DNA from 4 places in the Pseudomonas sp. NY8896 genome. Region 2 is predicted to be linked to each of the others. Evidence: riboswitches for the same ligand, from Rfam matches in the RefSeq annotation. Region 2 holds a riboswitch; each other region holds the start of a gene.

Region 1 (2,193 bases), 400 kb from region 2:
GTTACCAGCGACAGCCGGTCGCTGAGCTGCAGGCGGTTCTCGGCGAACAGGGCAAAGGTATGGGTGGTGGACAAGGTTTGCGGTCGCAGCGGCGAGGCACTGTGGAACCCGCCGGGCTGCGGTTGCCATGGGTCGATGTAGTCGCCGCCGACATCGTTGTAGGGTGAATTGCTGTCGACGTTGAAGCGCACCTTGTTGTACTCGGCCCCGACCACGGTCTTGCTGGCCAGGCCGAACAGGGTGTGGTCGAAGGTGAAGGTCTGGCGGTCGCCGAACTGTTCCTGGTTGTGCTTGATCTCCAGGTAGCTGCCGCGCAGCAACTGCTGACGCTCGGCGTCCCAGCTGTAGTCTTCGGCGTTGCGCCAGTGGCGGCGGCTCTTGATGTAGTACAGCTGGTTGCTGGCGCTGAGGTGGTCGTTCAGCGTCCAATCGGTGGTCAGCCGGGTCCACTCGTCGTCATAACGCTGCACGTCATTCTGTACGTTGTAGTTCTTGTTGCGCAGGCTACTGCGATAGTGGCCGTCGATCAGCGGCGTGCCGTAGTAGTTGGCGGGCTGCGCCTCGCCACGGTCGTGGGCGAGGGTGAAGCTGAGGTCGTCACTGGCATCGAAACGCAGCGCTGCGCTAACGGCCAGGCTGCGCGAATGGGTGCGGTCGACCCAACCATTGCCATCTTGCTGGTTCAGCGTAAGGCGATAGCTCAGGCGCTCGCTGAGGCTGCCGCCGCTGTCCAGGCCGAGCTGCTGACGGTCCCATGAGCCGTAGCCCAGACGCAGGTGGTTGCGCACTTCGCCGGCAAACGGTTTTTTCGGGATCACGTTGACGACCGCGCCGGTGGCGCCTTCGCCATGCAGTACCGAAGCCGGGCCGCGAATCACATCGATACGTTCGACCATCCACGGGTCGACAGGGAACGTTTGCGTGCCGGCGCCGGTGTAAAGGCGCGTGCCGTCGAACAGGGTCATCACCGAACTGTGCCCGGCAAAGCCGCGGGCGGACAGGCCGGTGCCGCCGTCGCCTGGGGAGCCGACGAAGGTGATGCCCGGCGAGCGGGTCACCGCATCCTGCACGGTGAGGTTGTTGCGCTGCTGAATCTGCTCGGCACTGATGCTGCTGGTACTGGCGGGTGTTTCCAGGGCACTCAGGCCAAGGCGCGAGCCGGCCTGGGTAGGCGTGGCCAGGTCGATGGCGTGGCTGTCGAGGGTGTCGGTGATGGCCGTGGAAGGCAAGGCCAGAGGCGGCGGGGCACGGTCATCGGCCAAGGCCGGCAGGGCGACGGCCAGGCAGGCCGCCAGGGGGTGAAGCTTGAACATACGGGACATGTCGTTCCACTGCTGCAGGAATGAATGCATCCCGGTGGAAAACACGCAAAGGCGAACCATGCAGGCAGGCGCGCGCACGGATTCCGGCCTGCGCCCGCCCACCGCGGGTTGCCAAGTGAAGCTCCAGGCCGGTCTCCGGGCTTGCGAGGGGCATGAAACCTTCACCTTCCCATGCCGGAGCACAGTGGTATCTCGAAGGGTTCGCTCGCTTACCGTTGCGGGGGCAGCGCCGGACTTGTCGTGGGCAACACGACGCACCGGCTTCCCGTTTCACCCTGCGCGCGGCGGCGCAGGACACCTGAAACTGGCGCGCATCTGACCATTGAAACGCGGGGGCGTCAAATTTGCTTGGGCAATGGAGGTGGGTTAGCCCTGCAAAGGCTAGCGTCCGCGGCGCCGCGAAACCCGTGCCTCGATGTTCTTGCGCCCGATCAACAGCGGGGGCTTCTCTACCACCGGCTCATCCGCCAGCCATTTGTACATCACCAGGCAGTCCACCAGCCCCAGGCGGGCATGGCGATAGGCCTTGGGCAAGCGGCCAACGGTCTCGAAGCCGAGCTTGTGCCAAAGCGCCACGGCCACTTCATTGCTGGCCACCACCGAGTTGAACTGCAGGGCCAGAAAACCTTCCTGGCGCGCCAGCTTCTGCGAGTGTTCGCACATCAGGCGCGCCACGCCCCGGCCGCGCGCCTGTTCGCAGACCATGTAGCCGCAATTGCCCACATGTGCGCCAGGCCCGGCAGCATTGGCCTTGAGGTAGTAGGAACCCAGCAGCTCGCCATCTTCTTCAGCCAGCAACGTATGCAAGGGCAGCTCCAGCCACAGCTGGCGAGCCTGTTCGACGCTCAGGGCTGGCTCGAAGGCGTAGGTT
Region 2 (2,193 bases):
AGGTGCGAATCGCCGCTGCAGAGAATCACCAGCTCGGCGGGTGTCTGGCCGAGGTCGGCAATGCTGTCATCCGGCACGAAGCCGCCGGGCTGGGTCCGCAGCAGGTGCATGGGTCAGGCGCCCAGGGCCTGGCGCAGGCGCGCTTCCAGTTGAACAGCGTCAAGGTCCTGACCGATCAGCACCAGGCGGGTGATGCGCGGCTCGTCGTTGCGCCAGGCGCGATCGAAGTGCTTGTCGAAGCGGGTACCCACGCCTTGCACCAGCAGGCGCATCGGCTTGCCCGGGATGGCGGCGAAGCCCTTGGCACGCAGGATGCCGAACTCCACCACCAGTTGCGTCAGTGCGTCGAGCAGCAGGCTTTCGTCGGCCTCGGGCAGGTCGATGGAAATGGAATCGAAGGCGTCGTGGTCATGATCGTCATGGTCGTCGCCGTCGTGGTGCGTGTCGTGGTGGGTGCGGCGGCCATCGATGTGCGCCTCGGACTCGGCACCCACGCCCAACAGCACTTCCAGTGGCAGCTTGCCGCTGCTGGCCTCGATCACCTTGACGGCCGGCGGCAGTTCTTCAGCCACTTCGGCGCGCACCTTGGCCAGGCCTTCGGCGTCGATCAGGTCGGCCTTGTTCAGTACCACCAGGTCGGCGCTGGCCAGCTGGTCGGCGAACAGCTCGTGCAGTGGCGATTCATGGTCCAGGTTAGGGTCGAGTTTGCGCTGGGCATCGACCTGGTCAGGGTAGGCGGCGAAGGTGCCAGCGGCCACGGCCGGGCTGTCGACCACGGTGATGACCGCATCGACGGTGCAGGCGTTGCGGATTTCCGGCCACTGGAACGCTTGTACCAAAGGCTTGGGCAGGGCCAGGCCGCTGGTTTCGATCAGGATGTGGTCGAGGTCGCCACGGCGTGCCACCAGCTCGCGCATCACCGGAAAGAATTCTTCCTGCACGGTGCAGCACAGGCAACCATTGGCCAGTTCGTAGACGCGGCCGCTGGCTTCTTCCTCGGTGCAACCGATGCTGCACTGTTTGAGGATTTCGCCGTCGATGCCCAGCTCGCCGAATTCGTTGACGATGACCGCGATGCGGCGGCCTTGGGCGTTGTCGAGCATGTGGCGCAGCAAGGTGGTCTTGCCCGAGCCGAGGAAGCCGGTGACGATGGTGACGGGGAGCTTGGCCAGTGTTTTCATGTCGCATTGCCCTTGGCAGTGTGGCGCGGGCATGCAGGACGACAGCCACGGGCCAGAGGTTGGCCGGGCTTGTTCGCCACCGGATCACCCCGCCCGGTTGAAAGTCGAAAACGTGACGAGGCAGGTCTCCTGGCTCGCACCGTTCCAGGCCCCCGTACGGTTGAACAGCGGGCTGGCGGGATGACGCCTTCCCGCGCGCTGGCGCAGTGGCAGTGTCGATCCGTTGTCGGTGCTTACAGTTGCGGGGGCAGCCGCGGCATGTACCGCGTTCCCATCTTAGCTTCGGCCTGGCCGAAGAACCTCGAACTGGCAAGGCTACGCAGTGGCTGGCGGGTGGTCAACCATTGCGGCGGGCTGGTCGACCACTCTTGGTGCTACTGCGTTACAGTAGCGACTCTGCCCACGGTCAAGGACGTCCCATGCCCCTCGCCCCCGCCATACCCGTACTGCGCATCTTCTCGGTCGACAAGGCCAAGGAGTTCTACCTCGATTTCCTCGGTTTCAGCCTGGACTGGGAGCATCGTTTCAGCCCGGACCTGCCGTTGTACGTACAGATTCACCGCGACGGCCTGATCCTGCACCTTTCCGAGCACCATGGCGATGCATGCCCCGGTTCTACCGTGTTCGCCCGCATCGACGACCTGCGCGCGCTGGAGCGCGAGCTGCAGGACAAACAGTACGGTTACGCCCGGCCAGAGGCCGAGCGCCTGGACTGGGGCCTGCAGATGCAGGTGTGGGACCCGTTCGGCAACCGCCTGCGCTTTTGCCAGCAGATCGATGACGAGGCCAACCCGTGAAGGCACTGGGCAAACGCGAAATGGCCCGCCTGGAGCGGGAGCTGGTGGCGTGCCTGACCGATGCCTGCGAAACCGCCAAGGCGCAGATCGTCGGTTTCAGCTGGCTCACTCACCGCCTCGACCCCGAGGACTTTCCGGGCAGCCTTCGTATTACCTGGGTATTTGAGCAAGAGGCCGACAAAGCCGCTGCCGTCGCGGGCGAAGCGAAGGCGCAC
Region 3 (2,193 bases), 140 kb from region 2:
CGCGATGGCGACTTCCTGGACAAGGATGCCCGTTATGCGCGCACCGACGAATACCTGCAGGTACTGCGTGACACCTGGACTCGCCATGAACCGTTCGACCACCAGGGCACACATTACCGCGTCGAAGACAACCTGACCCTGGTCAAGCCAGTGCAGCATTTGCCGATCTATTTCTCTGGCGCCTCTGATGCGGCCGTCGAAGTGGCCGCCAAATACGCCGATGTGTACATGATGTGGGGCGAACCGCTGGAACAGGTACGCGAACGCATCGCCAAAGTGCGCAAGGCCGCCGCCCGCTACGGACGCGAAAAGCATATTCGCTTCAGCCTGTCGTTGCGGCCGATTCTGGGCGCTACCGAGGCCGAGGCCTGGGGCCGTGCCGAGCGCATTCTGGCCGACGCCCAGGCGCGGATCGGCATCCACCAGGGCAACCGCCGCGAGAAGAACTTCGGCAAGAGCAATGCCGGCTCTGAGCGTCTGGTGCAGCTGGCCAGCCAGCGCAAAGTGCATGACACCCGGCTGTGGACCGAGATTGCCGCGCTGGGTGGCGGTGCCGGTAACTCTACGTCGCTGGTGGGGACTGCAGAGCAGGTGGCAGAGGCCGCATTGGCTTACTACGAGCTTGGGGTGAGCACTTTCCTGTTCCGCGGTTTTGACCAATTGCGTGATGCGGTCGAGTACGGGCAGGACCTGATCCCGCGCATTCGCGCGCTGGTGGCCCAGCGTGAGTCTGGCCGCGATATTCGAACTGCGTAGATTTCTACGGTACGGCTGCAGGGATAGCGCCGTCCGGCAGGAACCCGCGCAAGCCTGAAATGGGTGGAAGGCAGATGCACCCACAGATTGACGCCAAGCCCGCCCCATGCTCTCCTTATGCCTCACGTTCAGGTGCCCCCATAGGGGGTGAAACGGGAAACCGGTGCGTCGCAGGCCCTCCAGCAGGGCCGGACAATGCCGGTGCTGCCCCCGCAACGGTAAGCGAGTGAAGCGTCTGTACCACTGTGCCTCGTAGTACGGCATGGGAAGGTGACGTGTTCCAGGAGCCCTGCTCTTCCTCGCAAGCCCGGAGACCGGCCTGGCGTTCATGAACACCCCGCGGTGGGCGGGCGCTGTTGCATTCCCCTGGGCGACCCCGCCCGGGGCTGCCGCGCTCGCCCGTTGCTCACTAAAAAGCAGAGGAACGCGTCATGCCCGTCACCAGCGCCAAGCAGCACAGCCTTGCCACACCCGTCACCCTCAGCCAGCGCGTAGTCATCGCCGTCGGCGCCAGCCTGTTGGGCCTGTGCCTGGTGTACTTCGCCGGCTTCTCGCACATCGAGGCCGTGCACAACGCCGCCCACGACACCCGCCACAGCGCCGCCTTCCCCTGCCACTGAGTACGCCTGATGATCACGCGCATTGCCCGTACTGCGGGTTTCAGCGGGTTGCTTGCGGCCCTGTTGCTGACCTTGCTGCAAAGCTTTTGGGTCGCCCCGCTGATTCTCGAAGCGGAAACCTACGAGTCCTCGGCCCCGGCCGCACAACACGAACATGGCGGCAATGAGGGCGCTCATGAACACAGCGCCGAAGCCTGGTCACCAGAAGACGGCTGGCAGCGCGTGCTGTCCACCACCGGTGGCAACCTGGTGGTGGCGGTGGGCTTTGCCCTGATCCTCGCCGCACTGTATGGCCTGCGCGAGCCGAAGCGCGTCAGCACTGGCGCCTTGTGGGGCCTGGCCGGTTTCGCCGTGTTCTGTCTGGCCCCAACGTTGGGGTTGCCACCGGAACTGCCCGGCACTGCTGCCGCCGACCTGGGGCAACGCCAGGCCTGGTGGATTGGCACGGCCAGCGCCACCGCCCTTGGCCTGGCCTTGCTGGTGTTCGCCCGCCACTGGCTGCTGAAGGCGCTGGGCGCCGTGCTGCTGGTTATCCCCCATGTGATCGGTGCGCCACAGCCTGAAGTCCATGAAAGCCTGGCCCCCGAAGCACTGGAGACGCAGTTCAAGATGGCCTCCTGGCTGACCAACGCTGCCTTCTGGGTGGCGTTGGGCCTGCTCAGTGCGTGGCTGTTCCGCCGCTCCAGCGAGGCCTGATGCCGGCTTTCTACGCTGGCTTGGGCTGCCGCCGGGGTTGCCCGGCGGATACCCTGCAAACCCTGCTGCACCAAGCCCTGGCTAGCCAGGGCCTGGCGCTTTCCGACCTGCGCGGCATTGC
Region 4 (2,193 bases), 410 kb from region 2:
GGTGCGGGTCAGGCGGTAGTTCCAGACGATGCCGGCGTCGATCGGGTCGACCGGGTAGCCGGCCTGCCACAGGTGGTTGGCCAGCACCTGGCCGACCACGCTGGGCGACAGGCTGGTTTCGCCGATGGCGGTACCGGCCAGCAGGGCGGCCAACAGGGCTGCCAGGGCAACCACGATGCAGGGTAACAGGCGCATCATCACTGGGCTGCTTTACCGCTGGCGAAGGCTGTGGCTAGCGTCTGCACGCCGCGGAACAGGCGGATGCCGGCTTGCATGGCGTCGGCGTCAAGAATGATGATGCGATCGTACTTCACCGCATCCATGTTGCGGGTTACCGGGTCGCTGCGCAGGAATTCGAGCTTTTTCTGGTAGTCGTCGGCGGGGAAGCGGCGGCGGTCCATGCGGGCGATGATCAGCCAGGTGGGGTTGGCCTTGGCCAGGGTTTCCCAGCCTACGGTCGGCCATTCTTCGCTGGACTCGACCACGTTGCGCACACCCAGGGTGCGCAGCATGAAGTCGGCGACGCCCTGGCGGCCGGCCACATAAGGGTCGATGTCGAGGTCGGCGCTGGAGAACCAGAACAATGCCGAGGTGGCCGACAGGTCCTTGCCGGCCAGTTGCGCCTTGGCACTGTCCAGGCGGCCTTTGAGCTCGGCATTCAGAGCATTGCCGCGGTCCTGCACATCGAAGATCTCGGCCAGCTGGCTGATGCTCTTGTAGATGCTGCTGACCTGGAACGCCTGCAGACGGGTGCCGTCGGCGCCGACCAGGTTGTCCTTGCCTTCGCAGTCCGACGGCAGCAGGTAGGTGGGGATCTTCAGTTCATCGAACTGTTCGCGGGTGCCGACCACGCCCTGGGCACCGACCATCCATTCGAACTGCACCGCCACCAATTGCGGGCGCTTGCCGACCACGGCTTCGAAGCTGGGGTCGTTGTCGGCCAGGCGCGGCACCTTGGCGTTCACTGCCTGGTACTCGGGCAGCACGTTGTTGAACCACAGCGAGGTGCCCGCCAGTTTGTCGCCCAGCCCCAGTGCATAGAGCATCTCGGTACCGGCCTGGCCGATGGTGACGGCGCGCTGTGGCGCCTGGGCGAACGTCTGCGGCTTGCCGCAGTTGTCGAGCGTCAGCGGGTAGTGGGTGGCCGCGGCCTGGGCCAGGCCGGTAAGGCCTAGGCCGGCGAGCAGGGTGGCGAAACGGGGCAGCATGCTGGGCGATCTCCTATCGGACAGTTCGGGTGAGGAACGCGCGGACAGGCATCGCCGAGCCCCTGCCGGTGGCAGGGGCAACACTGATGGCCAATCCCGGACACCCCGCCGGTTGGTGAATGTAGGCCGGCAGGTCTCCTGACTGGTGCGTCATGGCCCGGCTCCGGCCTTCCCGGGCGGTCTGGCCCAGTGGCATCGATGGAGCAGGCTCGGCACCTACAGTTGCGGGGGCAGTTCCGTTTGGCCCGTATTGGCGGGCCTGGGATTCCCTATTAGTTCCGTGGTGGAAACCGGCGGCCCGCATGGTAGACCATCGCGCCGCCGGGTGAAAACGCTTTTCAGAAGTACTTCAGCCAGGCGATGTCGCGGCGCCGCTGCTTCAGTTGGGCGAACCCGCGTACTGGCAGGTACAGCGAAGCCGCCAACAGCACCGCGCTCAGCCACACCGCTGCAATGCTCTCGAAGCCGAAGTAGTCGCCCTGGTTGAGGCCCAACAGCGCCACGCTGGCCAGGTACAGCAGCTTCAGCACATACAGGTGCAGCAGGTAGAAGAACATCGGGGCCGCACCGAACACCGCCAGGGCACTGATCCAGCGCGCCTGGCCGGCCCGCTCGAAGGCGCGCAGCAACACAAGGCCGCAGCCCAGGGTCAGGGCCAGGAACAGTAGCGACGGTGGGTATTTGGTGATGTTGAAGAAGCTCATCAACGTTTGCGTGAAGGTGGGGTAACCGCTCCACGGCGCCTCACCATAGCCGTTGAACATGCGCAGCAGGACAAAGCCCAGGAGTGCGAGCAACCCGGCCGTCAGCAGGCGTTGCTGGCGTTGTCCGGCCTCGCTGCCGCGCGCGAACCAGGGGCCCAGGCCATAACCCAGGGCAATGACGCCGATCCACGGCAGCACCGGATACGACGTGCGCAGGCGCAGGTTTTCCGACCATTCAAGCCAGCCGCGGTCGTGCAGGATTGCCCAGGGCACGTGCAGGG

What was found. Region 2 has a riboswitch for cobalamin ahead of cobW (cobalamin biosynthesis protein CobW). Riboswitches for the same ligand answer to the same signal wherever they lie in the genome.
Region 1: it holds a riboswitch for cobalamin, as region 2 does, so the genes downstream of both, Q9451_RS19910 (TonB-dependent receptor) here and cobW (cobalamin biosynthesis protein CobW) in region 2, are expected to answer to the same signal.
Region 3: it holds a riboswitch for cobalamin, as region 2 does, so the genes downstream of both, Q9451_RS17490 (CbtB domain-containing protein) here and cobW (cobalamin biosynthesis protein CobW) in region 2, are expected to answer to the same signal.
Region 4: it holds a riboswitch for cobalamin, as region 2 does, so the genes downstream of both, Q9451_RS19920 (ABC transporter substrate-binding protein) here and cobW (cobalamin biosynthesis protein CobW) in region 2, are expected to answer to the same signal.

What each region holds. Positions count from the first base shown of each region.
Region 1 is NZ_CP132350.1:4,445,308-4,447,500, reverse strand. It holds gene Q9451_RS19910 (TonB-dependent receptor) at 1-1,322, opposite strand, end outside; cobalamin riboswitch at 1,431-1,639, opposite strand; gene Q9451_RS19905 (GNAT family N-acetyltransferase) at 1,704-2,193, opposite strand, start outside.
Region 2 is NZ_CP132350.1:4,043,446-4,045,638, forward strand. It holds gene cobN (cobaltochelatase subunit CobN) at 1-110, opposite strand, end outside; gene cobW (cobalamin biosynthesis protein CobW) at 114-1,181, opposite strand; cobalamin riboswitch at 1,283-1,500, opposite strand; gene Q9451_RS18055 (glyoxalase superfamily protein) at 1,601-1,978, shown strand; gene Q9451_RS18060 (hypothetical protein) at 1,975-2,193, shown strand, end outside.
Region 3 is NZ_CP132350.1:3,903,429-3,905,621, forward strand. It holds gene Q9451_RS17485 (LLM class flavin-dependent oxidoreductase) at 1-756, shown strand, start outside; cobalamin riboswitch at 870-1,094, shown strand; gene Q9451_RS17490 (CbtB domain-containing protein) at 1,188-1,376, shown strand; gene Q9451_RS17495 (CbtA family protein) at 1,386-2,072, shown strand; gene Q9451_RS17500 (cobalamin biosynthesis protein) at 2,072-2,193, shown strand, end outside.
Region 4 is NZ_CP132350.1:4,448,967-4,451,159, reverse strand. It holds gene Q9451_RS19925 (iron ABC transporter permease) at 1-198, opposite strand, end outside; gene Q9451_RS19920 (ABC transporter substrate-binding protein) at 198-1,208, opposite strand; cobalamin riboswitch at 1,319-1,518, opposite strand; gene Q9451_RS19915 (DUF1624 domain-containing protein) at 1,547-2,193, opposite strand, start outside.